Regions from separate parts of the Streptomyces sp. NPDC051219 genome, predicted to be linked through region 2. Evidence: predicted binding sites of a transcription regulator. Region 2 holds the regulator's gene; the other holds the start of a gene.

Region 1 (8,483 bases), on a different contig from region 2:
ACCGGCAGGAGGCGTTCGACGCGTTCTCGCGCGGCGAGGTCGGCATGCTCAACGGACACCCGACGCTGATGAAGCAGGCCGAGGCGAAGGGCGTGAAGTTCGCCATGGTGCCGATGCCCGGCGCCCAGGGCAACGAGCAGGCGGCGATGGGCGTCGCCGACTGGATCATGGCGTTCAAGAACAACGGCCACCGGGTGGAGGCCGGTAAGTTCCTCGACTTCGTCTACGCCGAGCAGAACGTCACGAAGTTCACCAACCAGTACGGTCTGCTGCCCGTCACCACGAGCGGCTCCCGCGCGATGGCGGAGACCCCGGGCAACGACGACCTGAAGAAGTTCCTGGAGGCCTTGCCGACCTCGAAGCTCTACCCGGTGGGCAAGAAGTCCTGGGCGAAGGTCAGCGAGAACGTCAAGCTGCGGATCGGCAAGGCCGTCACTCCCAACGGCAGTCCGGAAAGCGTCCTGACCCAGATCAGCCAGGAGGCGGGGGCGGCGGAGAGCGCCGAGTAGCGCCGGGCAGCGCGGGGTTGGAGCGGGGGCGCGATTATGTTGGTCATATGACTGACGACGGTCGTGAGCAGCCCCCGGCCCAGGCCACGCCCCCTGCCCAGGCCACGCCCCCTGCCTCGGCCGAGCCCCTGGCTCCGCCCGCGCTCTCCGAGCGCGCCCGGGCGGTGCTCGCCGTCGAGCACCGGGCGTGGCCCGGTCCCGGCGCCAAGGAGCGGGCGATCAGGGAGCAGCTGGGTATCTCGCCGACGCGCTACTACCAGTTGCTCAATGCCCTGCTCGACGATCCCCGTGCGCTGGCCCACGATCCGGTGACGGTCAACCGCCTCCGCCGTATCAGGGCGGCCCAGCGTGAGCGCCGCTGAGGATTCCGCAAGCCAGTGAGGACGTACGCCCCTCACGGAGCCGTCCGCCGCCGGTAGGGTCGTAGGCATGGGCAGCCAACCGCACAGCCTGCCGACGCCGGTCACCGATGCCGGGCGTGAGGGCCTCGACGCACTGCTGCGTGAGCCGCGGCGTGCCGTCATCGGCCTCGACTTCGACGGCACGCTCGCCGACATCGTCCCCGACCCGGAACAGGCCCGCGCCCATCCCGGCGCGGTCCCGGCCCTCTCCGCGCTCGCGCCGTGCGTCGGGTCGGTCGCGGTGATCACTGGACGGCCGGCCGGTGTCGCCGTCCGGTACGGCGGCTTCGCCGGAGTACCGGGCCTCGAACATCTCGTGGTCCTCGGCCACTACGGGGCGGAACGCTGGGACGCCGTCAGCGGTACGGTGCGCGCCCCCGCGCCGCACCCCGGCGTGGCCGCGGCGCGGGCCGAGCTCCCCGGCTTCCTGGAGTCCATCGGCGCCTGGCGGGGCACCTGGATCGAGGAGAAGGGCCAGGCGGTCGCGGTCCACACCCGCCGTGCCTCCGACCCTCAGGCGGCGTTCGAGGCCCTGCGGGAACCGCTCGCCGCGCTCGCCACCCGCCACGGCCTCCTGCTGGAACCGGGCCGCGCGGTGCTGGAACTGCGGCCCCCCGGCATGGACAAGGGTGTGGCGCTCGCCGAGTACGTGCGTGAGGTGGAGGCCGGGTCCGTCCTCTACGCGGGCGACGACCTGGGCGACCTCGCCGCGTTCGCGGCGGTCGAGAAGCTCCGCTCGGACGGCGTACCGGGCCTGCTGGTATGCAGCGGCAGCGGCGAAGTGCCGGAACTGGCGGAGCGGGCCGACCTCCTGGTGCCGGGGCCCTCCGCGGTGGTCGACTTCCTGTCCGGGCTGGCGCAGGTGCTCCCTCCGCCGGCGGCAGCCTGACGCCCGAGCCCGACACCTGAGCCTGGTGCCCGACGCCCGGGCCCGACGCGCGCGGGGCGGCGCCGGTTGGTGAGGGCCGCCACCGGGTCAGTCCGTCAGGGCGTGGAGCTGGTCCAGGAACCATTGCTGCGGGGGCAGGGCCGTCGCCGCGGCCGCCAGGCGCTTGGTGCGCTCCGCCCGTTCGGCGTCCGGCATCGTCAGCGCCTCGTGCAGCGCCTCCGCCGTGCCCAGGACGTCGTAGGGGTTGACGACGATCGACTCGTCGCCCAGCTCCTCGTACGCCCCCGCCTCCCGCGACAGGACCAGCGCACAGCCCTCGTCCGAGACGACCGGGATCTCCTTCGCGACCAGGTTCATGCCGTCGCGGATCGGGTTGACCAGGGCCACGTCCGCCAGCCGGTACGCCGCCAGGGAGCGCGCGAAGTCGTCCTTGACGTGGAGGATCACCGGCGTCCAGCCAGCCGTGCCGAACTCCGCGTTGATCTCGTCCGAGACGCGCTGGACCTCCGCCGTGTACGTCCGGTACACCTCGAGGTCCTGGCGCGAGGGGTAGGCGAAGGCGACATGCACGACCCGTTCCCGCCACTCCGGGCGGTCCGCCAGCAGCTGCCGGTAGGCGAGCAGCCCGCGCACGATGTTCTTCGACAGTTCCGTCCGGTCGACGCGGACGACGGTCTTGCGGCCGGGGCCGATCTGCTCACGCAGCGCCGCCATCCGCTCGTCCACGTCCGGCCGGTGCGCACGCTCGCGCAGGAAGTCGGCGTCGGCGCCGAGCCCGTGCACCCCGATCCACGTCTTGTGCGCCCGCCCCGGCTCGAACGACACGAGGCTGGGCGTGTCGTCCTTGGGCCACTGGACCAGGCAGTCCGGGCCAAGGATCCGCTGGCAGCATTGCATGAACGCCTGCGCCCACCGGAGGGTGAGGAACCCCGCCCGGTCCGCGCCCAGGATGCCGTGGAGCAGCTTTTCGGCGATGTCGTCCGGGAGCATCCGGAAGTACTCCACCGGCGCCCACGGTGTGTGCGAGAAGTGGCCGATCCGCACGTCGGGGCGGCGCTCGCGGAGCATCCCGGGTACCAGGGCGAGGTGGTAATCCTGCACCAGGACGGCCGCGCCCTCCGCCGCCTCCTCGGCGAGCGCGTCCGCGAAGGCCGTGTTGTACGCCTCGTAAGCCGCCCACTGCGACCGGAACTCCGCGCCGAACACGGGCTCCAGCGGGGTCTGGTAGAGCAGATGGTGGATAAACCAAAGCGTGGAGTTGGCGACCCCGTTGTACGCGTCGGTGTAGACGCCGGGATTGATGTCCAGCATCCGGACGCTCTGTCCGCCGGTGTCGGCCGGGTCGAGGGACCCGCCGGTGCGGCGAGCGGCCTCCCGGTCGCCGTCTCCGAGGGCCGCGCAGACCCACACCGCCTCTGTCTCCGGGCCGATGGACGACAGGCCGGAGACGAGCCCGCCGCCGCCGCGCCTGGCGACGAGCGAGCCGTCCTCACCTAGCGCGTACGACACCGGGCCGCGGTTGGAGGCGACAAGGACCTGGGCACCGAGCAGGGAAGCCATGACGCGAACCTAGCCCGTCACGGAAACGCTCAAACGTACGGAAGAGGACACTTACACCGCGCTCCCCACGCCGCGCCCCTATGCGGCGCGCCGCGCCGCGTACTCGCGGATGTCCAGCATCGGCGGCCGCTCCTCGGTGTCCACGGCGTGAGTCTGCGGTACGAACCCCTCCGCACCCCGCTCGAACTGGGTGAGCGCCGGCCGCACCAGATGTCCGCGTGAGAGCCGCAGCTGCGCGGTCCGGTAGATCGCTGCCGCCATCCGGCCGAGCGCCTGCCCGTCCTGATGGCGGTGGACGCGTTCGCCGACGTCCACCTGCGCCATCGCGTCCAGGCCCACGGTGTGCAGCGAGTCGACGAGCAGACCCAGCTCCACGCCGTATCCGACCGGGAAGGGCAGCCGCTCCAGCAGCGAGCGCCGCGCCGCGTACTCGCCCCCCAGCGGCTGCACGAACCCGGCCAGCTGGGGCCAGTGCAGGTTCAGCAGGGGCCGGGCCACGAGCTCCGTCACCCGCCCGCCCTGGCCCGCGGCGCCGGCCAGCGGCCGGTCGTACATCGCCTTCACGAACTGCACGTCCGGATCGGTGAGGAGCGGCCCGACGATCCCGGACACGAAGTCCGCGGAGAAGTCCTTCAGGTCGGCGTCGACGAAGCAGACGAGGTCGCCACCGGTCACCAGCAGCGAGCGCCACAGCACCTCGCCCTTGCCGGGCACGGCGGGCAGCCGCGGCAGGATCGTGTCGCGGTGTACGACCCGCGCGCCGGCCGCAGCCGCCACCTCGGCGGTGCGGTCGGTCGAACCGGAGTCGACGACCACCAGTTCGTCGACGAGCGGGACGGCCTCCATCAGCTCGCGGCGGATCACGGCGACGATGTCGCCGACGGTCTCCTGCTCGTTGAGCGCGGGCAGTACCACGCTCACCGCGGTGCCACGCTTGGCCGCGATGAGCTGGTCGAGCGGGCGGTCGGCGGCGGACCAGGAACGCCGGCGCAGCCAGCGTTCCACCTCTTCCAGCACGTGCGCGTCTCCTTGACCGTATGAGTCGTATGAGCCGGCCCGGTGAACCGTTGATCCATCTCGCGGTTCGGACGACTGTCTCAACCGTCCGGGCCTTCGGTTACAGTCTTGAACAACGCGGACGACCCTCGCATGCCGGGGGTCGATACGCACACAAACGCCTGGGCCCGTGCCCAGTGCCATACCGCTCATCCAGAGGGGCAGAGGGAAACGGCCCGTTGAAGCCCCGGCAACCCTCCAGTCGGTCTCGCATATCACCGCGAGGCTCCCGGCTAGGGAAGGTGCCAATTCCGTCTCGTGGCGAAGTGCGCCACGGGGAAGATGAGGAGAAAGGGCCTCGCCTCCATGGCTGTGCAGACTGTTGCAAACAACACCGATTCCGCGGACTCCGCGAACGCTGTCGACCTCGGGCCCGCTGCAGCCCTCTCCTGCCGCGAATGCGGTGAGCGTTTCGGACTCGGACCGATCTTCGCCTGTTCGTCGTGTTTCGGGCCGCTCGAAGTGGCTTACGAACTGCCGAGCGGCGACCCCGATGCCCTGCGCAAGCGGATCGAGGCCGGACCCGACAACATCTGGCGCTACGCGCCGCTGCTGCCCGTTCCCGCCGACGTGGCCGGGAAGCCGAACCTCAACCCCGGCTTCACCAAGCTCGTCAAGGCCGACAACCTGGCCCGCGCACTGGGCGTGACCGGCGGCCTGTACGTCAAGGACGACTCCGGCAACCCGACGCACTCCTTCAAGGACCGTGTCGTCGCCATCGCCGTCGAAGCCGCCCGCGCCTTCGGCTTCACCACCCTGTCCTGCTCCTCCACGGGCAACCTGGCCGGTGCCGTCGGCGCCGCCGCCGCCCGGTCGGGCTTCCGCTCCTGCGTGTTCATCCCGAACGACCTGGAGGCCGGCAAGGTCGTCATGGCCGCGGTGTACGGGGGCGACCTGGTCGGCATCGAGGGCAACTACGACGACGTCAACCGCTTCTGCTCCGAACTCATCGGCGACCCGCTGGGCGAGGGCTGGGGGTTCGTGAACGTCAACCTCCGCCCGTACTACGGCGAGGGCTCCAAGACCCTGGCGTACGAGATCTGCGAGCAGCTCGGCTGGCAGCTGCCCGACCAGCTCGTGATCCCGATCGCCTCCGGCTCGCAGCTCACGAAGATCGACAAGGGGCTGAAGGAGCTCATCGCGCTGGGCCTCGTCGAGGACAAGCCGTACAAGATCTTCGGCGCCCAGGCAGAGGGCTGCTCCCCGGTCTCAGCCGCCTTCAAGGCCGGTCACGACGTGGTCCGCCCGGTCAAGCCGGACACCATCGCCAAGTCGCTCGCCATCGGCAACCCGGCCGACGGCCCGTATGTCCTGGACATCGCCCGCCGCACGGGTGGCGCGGTCGAGGACGTCGACGACACGCGGATCGTCGAGGCCATCAAGCTGCTGGCGCAGACGGAGGGCATCTTCGCGGAGACGGCGGGTGGCGTGACCGTCGGCGTCACCAGGAAGCTGATCGAGAACGGTCTGCTCGACCCGGCCCTCACCACCGTCGTCCTCAACACCGGCGACGGCCTGAAGACGCTGGACGCAGTCGCGCCGACCACCGGACCGACCGCGACGATCCGCCCGAGCCTGGACGCGTTCCGCGCCGCCGGCCTGGCCTGAGTCCCCGCCCGTAGCCCCTGCTTCCCGGAAGGCAGCACCGTATGAGCGTCAATGTCCGTATCCCGACCATCCTCCGCACCTACACGGGCGGCAAGGCCGAGGTCCCGGCGGAGGGCGCGACCCTCGCCGAGGTCATCGAGTCCCTGGAGAAGAACCACCCGGGCATTGCCGCGCGTGTGCTGGACGACCAGGGCAAGCTGCGCCGCTTCGTGAACGTGTACGTCAACGACGACGACGTCCGCTTCGAGGGCGGCCTCGCGACGGCGACCCCCGAGGGGGCCGGCGTCTCGATCATTCCGGCCGTCGCCGGAGGCTGATCGCACTCGGCGTTACCTGAATTGCCCCCTCCGCAATAGAAGCGGAGGGGGCAATTCTGCATGATTGAGCGCGGTAGAGTTGGGGAAGTCCCCCTCGCTGTTTGTGCCCCGTGCATATGAGAACGCGACAAGGTGGGGTCAAAGTGTTCGTGGCGATTGCGGCATAGATTCCCCTATGTCCGGCCCGACTTGCCCTGGAATATGGGGAATTCACCGCATTTAAGTGTTCAGCCGTGCCCAGAATTCTCGTCGGATTGACCTGTTGCAGACAGCGCATGAGCAGATACATTCAGCCGCGGTCGACGCGTTCCGGCGAGGTCAGACCCGGGTCCGCGAAGTGCGGGTCTGTGCAAGGGCCAGTAATAGGGGAGTTAGGCATGGCTCAGGGCACCGTCAAGTGGTTCAACGCGGAGAAGGGGTACGGCTTCATCGCGGTCGACGGTGGTGCGGATGTTTTCGTCCACTACAGCGCGATCCAGATGGACGGCTACCGCACCCTGGAAGAAGGTCAGCGAGTCGAGTTCGAGATCTCGCAGGGCCAGAAGGGTCCGCAGGCGGACATGGTCAAGCTCGCCGTCTGATCTCGGCGCGACCGGCCACCGACGCACTCACGCCGAGGGGCCCGTATCCCACCAGGGATACGGGCCCCTCGTGCGTCCGGGGTGCGTCCACGACCCGCGCGGGGCGCGGGCGCGCCACTTCGGGACTACTCCGGAGTCGCTTGCACTCTCGGGGGTCGAGTGCTAATCATTGCGTTAGCACTCTCCCAGTGAGAGTGACAAGAAGGACCGGGTCGGCGAGGCCCGCAGGCCGGGCGGGGCAAGGATCCGTCAGGCAGGCTGGCCGTCCGTCGCGGGCGCCACGCGGTCCGGAGCAATCCACCCCAGTCCGGGAGGACCACTTCACATGGCCAAGATCATCGCGTTCGACGAGGAGGCACGGCGCGGTCTCGAGCGCGGGATGAACCAGCTCGCCGACGCCGTCAAGGTCACCCTCGGCCCCAAGGGCCGCAACGTCGTCCTCGAGAAGAAGTGGGGCGCCCCCACGATCACCAACGATGGTGTTTCCATCGCCAAGGAGATCGAGCTCGAGGACCCGTACGAGAAGATCGGCGCCGAGCTGGTCAAGGAAGTCGCCAAGAAGACGGACGACGTCGCCGGTGACGGAACCACGACCGCCACGGTGCTGGCTCAGGCGCTCGTCCGCGAGGGCCTGCGCAACGTCGCCGCCGGCGCCAACCCGATGGCTCTCAAGCGCGGCATCGAGAAGGCCGTCGAGGCCGTCTCCGGTGCGCTGCTGGAGCAGGCCAAGGACGTGGAGACCAAGGAGCAGATCGCTTCGACCGCCTCCATCTCCGCCGCCGACACCCAGATCGGCGAGCTCATCGCCGAGGCGATGGACAAGGTCGGCAAGGAAGGCGTCATCACCGTCGAGGAGTCCCAGACCTTCGGTCTGGAGCTGGAGCTCACCGAGGGTATGCGCTTCGACAAGGGCTACATCTCGGCGTACTTCGCCACCGACATGGAGCGTATGGAGGCGTCGCTCGACGACCCGTACATCCTGATCGTCAACTCGAAGATCAGCTCGGTCAAGGACCTGCTGCCGCTCCTCGAGAAGGTCATGCAGTCCGGCAAGCCGCTGCTGATCATCGCCGAGGACGTCGAGGGCGAGGCCCTGTCGACCCTGGTCGTCAACAAGATCCGTGGCACCTTCAAGTCCGTTGCCGTCAAGGCTCCGGGCTTCGGTGACCGCCGCAAGGCGATGCTCAACGACATCGCCATCCTCACCGGTGGCACGGTCATCTCCGAGGAGGTCGGTCTCAAGCTCGAGAACGCCGGCCTGGAGCTGCTCGGCCACGCCCGCAAGGTCGTCGTCACCAAGGACGAGACGACGATCGTCGACGGTGCCGGTGAGAGCGAGCAGGTTGCCGGTCGCGTCAACCAGATCCGTGCCGAGATCGAGAACTCCGACTCGGACTACGACCGCGAGAAGCTCCAGGAGCGCCTCGCGAAGCTGGCCGGCGGCGTGGCCGTCATCAAGGCCGGCGCCGCGACCGAGGTCGAGCTCAAGGAGCGCAAGCACCGCATCGAGGACGCGGTGCGCAACGCCAAGGCCGCCGTCGAGGAGGGCATCGTCGCCGGTG
Region 2 (8,483 bases):
TCTTCCTCGAGCGCGTGGCGGCGACGCCCGACGCCGAGGCCTACCGCTATCCGGTGCCGGCCGCCTCCGGGCAGGGGCCCGACGACTGGAAGTCGCTGAGCTGGGGGCGGACCGCCGAGCGCGTGTTCGCCATCGCCGCCGGCCTGGTCGACCTGGGAGTCCAGCCGGAGGAGCGCATCGCGCTCGCCTCCAACACCCGGGTCGAATGGATCCTCGCCGACCTGGGCGTGATGTGCGCGGGCGCCGCGACCACCACGGTCTACCCCAGCACCAACGCCGAGGAGTGCGCGTACATCCTCGCGGACTCCGACAGCCGGGTACTTGTCGCCGAGGACGCCGGCCAGCTCGCCAAGGCCCGTGAGAAGCGAGCCGACCTGCCGAAACTCGCCCACGTCGTCGTGATCGACCCGGCCGGCGTGGAGCCGGTGGAGGGGGAGCCGGACGGGTGGGTGCTCTCGCTCGCCGATCTGGAGGCACGAGGCAACGAGTACCTGGCCAAGCACCCGGAAGCCGTCCGGGACCGGGTCAAGGCCATCACCGCCGACCAGCTCGCCACCCTGATCTACACCTCGGGCACCACCGGCCGTCCCAAGGGCGTGCGGCTGCCGCACGACAACTGGTCCTACATGGCGAAGGCCACCGTGGCGACCGGCCTGATCACCAAGGACGACGTCCAGTACCTCTGGCTGCCGCTCGCGCACGTCTTCGGCAAGGTGCTGACCTCCGGGCAGATCGAGGTCGGCCACGTCACCGCCGTCGACGGCCGGGTCGACAAGATCATCGAGAACCTGCCGGTGGTCCAGCCGACGTACATGGCGGCCGTGCCGCGCATCTTCGAAAAGGTCTACAACGGGGTCGCGGCCAAGGCGCGCGCCGCCGGAGGCGCCAAGTACAAGATCTTCCTGTGGGCCGCCGAGGTCGCCCGCGACTACGCGAAGGTCTCCCAGGACAACTTCCGCCGCACCGGAACGGCCTCCGCCTCCTTCGGGCTCAGCACCAAGCACAAGGTCGCCGACGCCCTCGTCTACTCCAAGCTGCGGGACGCCTTCGGCGGCCGGCTGCGCGCCGCCGTCTCCGGTTCCGCCGCGCTCGCGCCCGACATCGGCTACTTCTTCTCCGGTGCCGGAATCCACATCCTGGAGGGCTACGGTCTGACGGAGTCGAGCGCCGCGTCGTTCATCAACCCGGGCGAGGCGTACCGCACCGGCACGGTCGGCAAGCCGCTCCCCGGCACCGAGGTGCGGATCGCGGACGACGGCGAGATCCTGCTGCGCGGTCCCGGCATCATGGACGGCTACCACGGGCTGCCCGAGACGACCGCCGAGGTCCTGGAGTCCGACGGCTGGTTCCACACCGGCGACATCGGGGAGCTGTCGGCGGACGGCTATCTGCGGATCACCGACCGCAAGAAGGACCTGATCAAGACGTCGGGCGGCAAGTACATCTCGCCGGCCGAGGTCGAGGGTCAGTTCAAGGCGGTGTGCCCGTTCGTCTCCAATATCCTGGTGCACGGCGCGGACCGGAACTTCTGCACCGCGCTGATCGCACTCGACGAGGCGGCCATCCTGGGCTGGGCCACGGACCACGGCCTCGACGGCAAGCCGTATGCCGACGTGGTGGCCACCAAGGAGGCCGAGGAGCTGATCGAGGGCTATGTGCAGCGGCTCAACGAGGGCCTGCAGCGCTGGCAGACGATCAAGAAGTTCAAGCTGCTGCCGCGCGACCTGGACATCGAGCACGGCGAGCTGACGCCGAGCCTGAAGCTGAAGCGTCCGGTCGTCGAGCGTGAGTACAAGCACCTCATCGACGAGATGTACGCGGGTACGCGCGAGGCGTAATGCGCACCCTGACGCGGGCGGGGCCACCGGTCCCGCCCGCGTCACGTCCGGCACGGTAGGGGGGTTTCCCCGCGTGCTGGACAATAGGGGCATGCCTTCTGCCCTGCCTGACGGTGAGCCCATGCCCCACGACGGGGCGCTGCCGCGGCATGCCCTGCAGGGTGCGCACGACCGGCCACTCGGCTTCTACCTGCATGTGCCGTACTGCGCCACGCGCTGCGGCTACTGCGACTTCAACACGTACACCGCCACCGAGCTGCGCGGCTCGGGCGGTGTTCTGGCCTCCCGTGACAACTACGCCGACACCCTCGTCGACGAGGTCCGCCTCGCCCGGAAGGTGCTCGGCGACGACCCGCGGCAAGTACGGACGGTCTTTGTCGGGGGCGGCACCCCGACCCTGCTGGCCGCGGACGATCTCGTCCGGATGCTGGCGGCGATCCGCGACGAGTTCGGACTCGCGGACGATGCGGAGATCACGACCGAGGCGAACCCGGAGTCGGTCGGCCCCGCCTACCTGGAGGCCTTGCGGGCCGGCGGCTTCAACCGCGTCTCCTTCGGCATGCAGAGCGCGAAGCAGCACGTGCTGAAGATCCTGGACCGTACGCACACGCCCGGGCGGCCGGAGGCGTGCGTCACCGAGGCCCGGGCAGCGGGCTTCGAGCATGTGAACCTCGATCTGATCTACGGCACGCCCGGCGAGAGCGACGACGACTGGCGGGCGTCCCTGGAGGCGGCGATCGGGGCGGGCCCCGACCATGTCAGCGCGTACGCGCTGATCGTGGAGGAGGGGACGCAGCTCGCGCGCCGGATCCGCCGCGGCGAGGTGCCCATGACCGACGACGACGTGCACGCCGACCGCTACCTGATCGCCGAGGAGGCGCTGTCCGGCGCGGGTTTCCACTGGTACGAGGTCTCGAACTGGGCGACGTCCTCCGCCGGGCGGTGCCTGCACAACGAGCTGTACTGGCGCGGGGCGGACTGGTGGGGCGCGGGGCCGGGCGCGCACAGCCACGTGGGCGGCGTGCGGTGGTGGAACGTCAAGCACCCCGGCGCGTACGCGCAGGCGCTGGCGGAGGGCCGGTCACCGGGCGCGGGCCGTGAGGTGCTGCCCGCGGAGGACCGCCGCGTGGAACGGATCCTGCTGGAACTGCGGCTCCGCGAAGGCTGCCCGTTGTCGCTGCTGGCTCCGGCGGGTGCGGTCGCGGCGGAACGCGCTCTCGCGGACGGGCTGCTGGAACCGGGCCCGTACGAAGAGGGCCGCGCGGTCCTCACCCTCCGGGGACGGCTGCTGGCCGACGGAGTGGTCCGCGACCTGGTGGACTGACGTCTCGGCGCCGCGCCTGCCGTGCTGACGTGCCCGCGGCTCCGCCCGGTGCCGCGCTACACGGCCGGTGCGGTGACGAAGTCGATCAGCTCTTCGACCCGGCCCAGCAGCGCCGGCTCCACGTCCCGGTAGCTGTTCACCGACGACAGGATGCGCTGCCACGCCGCCCCCGTGTTCGGCGGCCAGCCAAGCGCGCGGCAGATGCCCGTCTTCCAGTCCTCGCCGCGCGGGACCGTCGGCCAGCCGGCGATGCCCACCGAGGACGGCTTCACTGCCTCCCACACGTCGATGTACGGGTGCCCGACCACCAGCACGTCCGCGCCTGTGACCCGTGCCGCGATACGCGACTCCTTCGAGCCCGGCACGAGGTGGTCCACCAGCACGCCCAGCCGCGCGTCCGGGGCCGGGCCGAACTCGGCGACGATCGCGGGGAGATCGTCGATGCCCTCCAGGTACTCGACCACCACGCCCTCGATACGCAGGTCGTCGCCCCAGACCCGCTCCACGAGTTCGGCGTCGTGACGGCCTTCGACGTAGATGCGGCCCGCCCGCGCCACCCGCGCACGTGCCCCCGGGACCGCGATCGAGCCGGAAGCGGTCCGGGCCGGTGTGCGTGGGGCCGGGGCCGCGCCCACGGGTCGTACGAGCGTGACGGTCCGGCCCTCCAGCAGGAAGCCGCGCGGTTCCATCGGGAAGACCCGGTGCTTCCCGAAGCGGTCCTCCAGGGTGACCGTCACTCCCTGGGCGGTCTTCTCGCACCGGATCACCGCACCGCAGTAGCCGGTGGTGATCTCCTCGACGACGAGACCCGGTTCGGCGGGTACCTCGGGAGCGGGGGCGGTCTTCTTCCAGGGCGGGGTCAGGTCCGGCCCGTACTGTCGGCTGCGCATTCGACCGACAGTAAAAGAAGAGGACGGTCAGCGCGGCGACACGCCGAAACGCGTGGCCAGAGCCTCACGCTGACGGCGAACGAAACGGGCATCCACCACGGAACCGTGCCCCGGTACGTAGAGCGCGTCCTCGCCGCCCAGGTCCAGCAGCCGGTCCAGCGCGGCCGGCCAGCGGGACGGCACCGCGTCCGGACCGGCCTGGGGCTCACCCGATTCCTCCACCAGATCGCCGCAGAACACGATCTCCGGTGAGCCGGGAGTGCCCGGCACCAGCACCACCAGATCATGGTGGCTGTGACCGGGGCCGACATTGGCGAGCAGGACCTGCAGACCGCCCAGTGACAGCGTCCACTCGCCGCACACCGAATGCTGCGGCCGGACCAGCACATCGGTCGCTTCCACGGCGTCGTCCCGCGGCAGTCCCTCGCGTACCGCCGTCTCGCAGATCTCGTCGCGCTCCGCGGCGAGCACGGCGTCCAGACCGACCGCGCCGTAGACCTCCACCCCGGAGAACGCGGCCGCCCCCAGGACGTGGTCGAAATGGGGGTGGGTGAGTGCGAGGTGCGTCACTCTGCGCCCCAGTATTCGCTGCGCCTGGGTCCGCAGTTCGGCCCCCTCCCGGAGGGACGAACCCGCGTCCACCATGAGGACCGAGTCGTCCCCCGCCACCAGGCCGGCGGTGCAGTCCCAGACGGGCAAACGGCGCCGTCCGACCCCCGCCGCAAGCCGCTCCCAGCCCAGCTCTTCCCAACCGACGTCCATACCGCGACGCTAGTCCAACGGCCGGGGGCCGCGCCTGCTGAGCTGGGCGGTCGCACGGTAGCGTGACGGGCCGCCCTTGCTAGGGGCGCACCTCCCCGCCGTACACTGACCGGGGGACTGCTGGCACTCGAACGCAGCGAGTGCCAAGCCCGGATACCGAGGAAACAAGCTGGAGGTGTGCGCGATGCTCAGCGAACGCAGACTCGAGGTGCTGCGCGCCATCGTCCAGGACTATGTCGGCACCGAGGAGCCCGTCGGCTCCAAGGCGCTCACCGAGCGGCACGCCCTCGGCGTGTCACCGGCCACCGTGCGCAACGACATGGCGGCCCTGGAGGACGAGGGCTACATCGCCCAGCCGCACACCAGTGCCGGTCGCATTCCGACCGACAAGGGCTACCGGCTGTTCGTCGACAAGCTGGCCGGGGTCAAGCCGTTGTCCTCGCCGGAGCGGCGGGCCATCCAGAACTTCCTTGACGGGGCGGTCGACCTCGACGACGTCGTCGGCCGGACCGTGCGGCTGCTGGCCCAGCTGACCCGGCAGGTCGCCGTTGTCCAGTACCCCTCGCTGACGCGCTCGACGGTGCGGCACGTCGAACTGCTGTCGCTGGCCCCGGCACGGCTGATGCTGGTGCTGATCACCGACACGGGACGGGTCGAGCAGCGCATGGTCGACTGCCCGGCGCCGTTCGGCGAAGCGTCACTGGCCGACCTGCGGGCCCGGCTCAACAGCCGGGTCGTCGGCCGCCGCTTCGCGGACGTGCCCCAGCTGGTGCAGGACCTGCCGGACTCCTTCGAGCAGGAGGACCGCGGCACGGTCTCGACCGTGCTTGCCACGCTCCTCGAAACACTCGTCGAGGAGACGGAGGAGCGGCTGATGATCGGCGGCACCGCCAATCTCACCCGCTTCGGCCACGATTTTCCCCTGACGATCAGGCCGGTGCTGGAGGCGCTCGAGGAGCAGGTCGTGCTCCTCAAGCTGCTCGGCGAGGCCAAGGACTCGGGAATGACCGTACGTATCGGGCATGAGAATGCCCACGAAGGGCTGACGTCCACATCGGTCGTCGCCGTCGGCTACGGTTCGGGCGACGAGGCAGTCGCCAAACTCGGCGTGGTCGGACCGACCCGCATGGACTACCCCGGAACGATGGGAGCGGTACGCGCAGTGGCACGTTACGTCGGACAGATCCTGGCGGAGTCGTAAGTGGCCACGGACTACTACGCCGTACTCGGCGTGCGCCGGGACGCTTCGCAGGACGAGATCAAGAAGGCGTTCCGCCGGCTTGCGCGCGAGCTGCATCCGGACGTGAACCCCGATCCCAAGACGCAGGAGCGTTTCAAGGAGATCAACGCGGCATACGAGGTGCTGTCGGACCCGCAGAAGAAGCAGGTCTACGACCTCGGCGGCGACCCGCTGTCCGCCTCCGGCGGCGGTGGCGCGGGCGGCTTCGGAGCGGGCGGCTTCGGCAACTTCTCCGACATCATGGACGCCTTCTTCGGTACGGCGTCCCAGCGCGGCCCGCGCTCCCGTACCCGGCGCGGCCAGGACGCGATGATCCGGCTCGAGGTCGAGCTGGACGAGGCGGCCTTCGGTACGACCAAGGACATCCAGGTCGACACGGCGGTCGTCTGTACGACCTGCTCGGGTGAGGGCGCGGCCCCCGGCACCTCCGCCCAGACCTGTGACATGTGCCGTGGACGCGGCGAGGTCTCCCAGGTCACCCGGTCCTTCCTGGGCCAGGTCATGACCTCGCGGCCGTGCCCGCAGTGCCAGGGCTTCGGAACGGTCGTGCCGACTCCGTGCCCCGAGTGCGCGGGCGACGGGCGCGTCCGCTCCCGCCGCACGCTCACCGTCAAGATCCCGGCGGGCGTCGACAACGGCACGCGCATCCAGCTCGCGGGTGAGGGCGAGGTCGGCCCCGGCGGCGGGCCCGCCGGCGACCTGTACGTGGAGATCCACGAGCTGCCGCACTCGGTCTTCCAGCGGCGTGGCGACGACCTGCACTGCACGGTGACCATCCCGATGACGGCGGCGGCGCTGGGCACGAAGTGCCCGCTCGAGACGCTGGACGGGATGGAGGAGATCGACATCCGGCCGGGCACGCAGTCGGGTCAGTCGATTCCGCTGCACCAGCGCGGTGTCACGCATCTGCGCGGCGGCGGGCGTGGCGATCTGATCGTGCACGTCGAGGTGACCACCCCCGGCAAGCTGGACCCGCAGCAGGAGGAGCTGCTGCGGCAGCTGGCGGTACTGCGCGGTGAGGAGCGGCCTCTGGGTCAGTTCCAGCCGGGGCAGCAGGGGCTTTTCTCGCGCCTGAAGGATGCGTTCAACGGGCGGTAGCAAGGCGGCCGGCGCGCGCTGAGCACTGGACTATGCCAGGCGAAATGCTCGATTCGGAGCTGTGCGGGGGACGTGGCACCATGCGGTCATGTCCTCCGCACTGACCGATCTCTGCCGGTATCCGATCGTGCAGGCCCCCATGGCGGGCGGTGCTTCCTGTCCTCAGCTCGCGGCCGCCGTTTCAGAGGCGGGCGGACTCGGTTTCCTGGCAGCCGGGTACAAGACGGCGGACGGCATGTACCAGGAGATCAAGCAGCTGCGGGGGCTCACCAACCAGCCCTACGGGGTCAACCTCTTCATGCCGCAGCCGAACTACGCGGATCCCGCCGCCGTCGAGGTCTACCGCAGCCAGCTGGCCGGCGAGGCCTCCTGGTACGACACCCCGCTCGGTGACACCGACTCGTGCGGGGACAGCGAGGACGGCTACGACGCCAAGCTGGCCACCCTCCTCGAGGACCCCGTACCGGTGGTCTCCTTCACCTTCGGATGCCCGGCCCGCGCGGTGCTCGACGCGTTCGCCGCGGCCGGCACCGTCACCGTGGTCACGGTGACCTCGGCGGAAGAAGCGAAGACCGCCCAGTGGCAGGGCGCCGCGGCGCTGTGCGTACAGGGCATCGAGGCCGGCGGCCATCAGTCGACGCACCGGGACGACCCGCAGACGGACGGGTCCGGCTTCGGACTGCTGTCACTGGTGTCGCTGGTGCGCGAGAGCGTGCAGCTGCCGATCATCGCCGCGGGCGCGCTGATGCGCGGCTCGCAGATCGCGGCCGTGCTGGCGGCGGGCGCGGAGGCCGCCCAGCTCGGCACGGCGTTTCTCGTCTGTCCCGAGTCCGGAGCGAATGTGCTGCACAAACAGGCCCTGACCAACCCGCTGTTCGTACGGACGGAACTGACCCGGGCCTTCTCCGGCAGGCCCGCCCGCGGTCTGGTGAACCGGTTCATGCGCGAGCACGGTCCGTACGCCCCGGCCGCCTACCCCCAGGTGCACCACCTCACCACCGGGCTGCGCAAGGCCGCCGCCAAGGCGGGCGACGCGCAGGGCATGGCGCTGTGGGCGGGGCAGGGTCACCGCATGGCCAGAGAGCTGCCCGCCGGACAGCTGGTGGAGGTGCTTGCCGCGGAACTGGGCGAGGCGCAGGCCGCCTTGACGCTGCGGAGCGCGTCATGACCGCCCCGGTGTTCGTGGTCGACCAGGTCCCCGGCGGTCCGGAGTTCGTGCTGGACGGGCCCGAAGGACGGCACGCCGTCTCGGTCAAGCGGCTGCGCGTCGGGGAGGACGTCGTGCTGACGGACGGCCGTGGCCTCTGGGCCGAAGGCATCGTGCGGGCCGC

What was found. The regulator HrcA, encoded in region 2, represses chaperone genes, less so after heat shock. The targets are predictions, from matches to a motif close to TTNGCACTCNGNNNNNCNGAGTGCNAA.
Region 1: a site for HrcA is predicted at 7,096-7,122, ahead of groL (chaperonin GroEL). Genes of this name have one in related genera too.

The regions. Positions count from the first base shown of each region.
Region 1 covers NZ_JBFBAS010000001.1:107,039-115,521, forward strand. Annotated here, with positions in the region: gene AB0M62_RS00560 (extracellular solute-binding protein) at 1-509, shown strand, start outside; gene AB0M62_RS00565 (DUF3263 domain-containing protein) at 557-871, shown strand; gene otsB (trehalose-phosphatase) at 939-1,799, shown strand; gene AB0M62_RS00575 (trehalose-6-phosphate synthase) at 1,887-3,359, opposite strand; gene AB0M62_RS00580 (glucosyl-3-phosphoglycerate synthase) at 3,438-4,376, opposite strand; SAM riboswitch class I at 4,562-4,704, shown strand; gene thrC (threonine synthase) at 4,722-6,023, shown strand; gene AB0M62_RS00590 (MoaD/ThiS family protein) at 6,065-6,340, shown strand; gene AB0M62_RS00595 (cold-shock protein) at 6,718-6,921, shown strand; gene groL (chaperonin GroEL) at 7,247-8,483, shown strand, end outside.
Region 2 covers NZ_JBFBAS010000027.1:17,371-25,853, forward strand. Annotated here, with positions in the region: gene AB0M62_RS25745 (AMP-binding protein) at 1-1,838, shown strand, start outside; gene hemW (radical SAM family heme chaperone HemW) at 1,930-3,162, shown strand; gene AB0M62_RS25755 (DUF3097 domain-containing protein) at 3,219-4,052, opposite strand; gene AB0M62_RS25760 (MBL fold metallo-hydrolase) at 4,080-4,814, opposite strand; gene hrcA (heat-inducible transcriptional repressor HrcA) at 4,999-6,015, shown strand; gene dnaJ (molecular chaperone DnaJ) at 6,016-7,152, shown strand; gene AB0M62_RS25775 (nitronate monooxygenase) at 7,241-8,320, shown strand; gene AB0M62_RS25780 (16S rRNA (uracil(1498)-N(3))-methyltransferase) at 8,317-8,483, shown strand, end outside.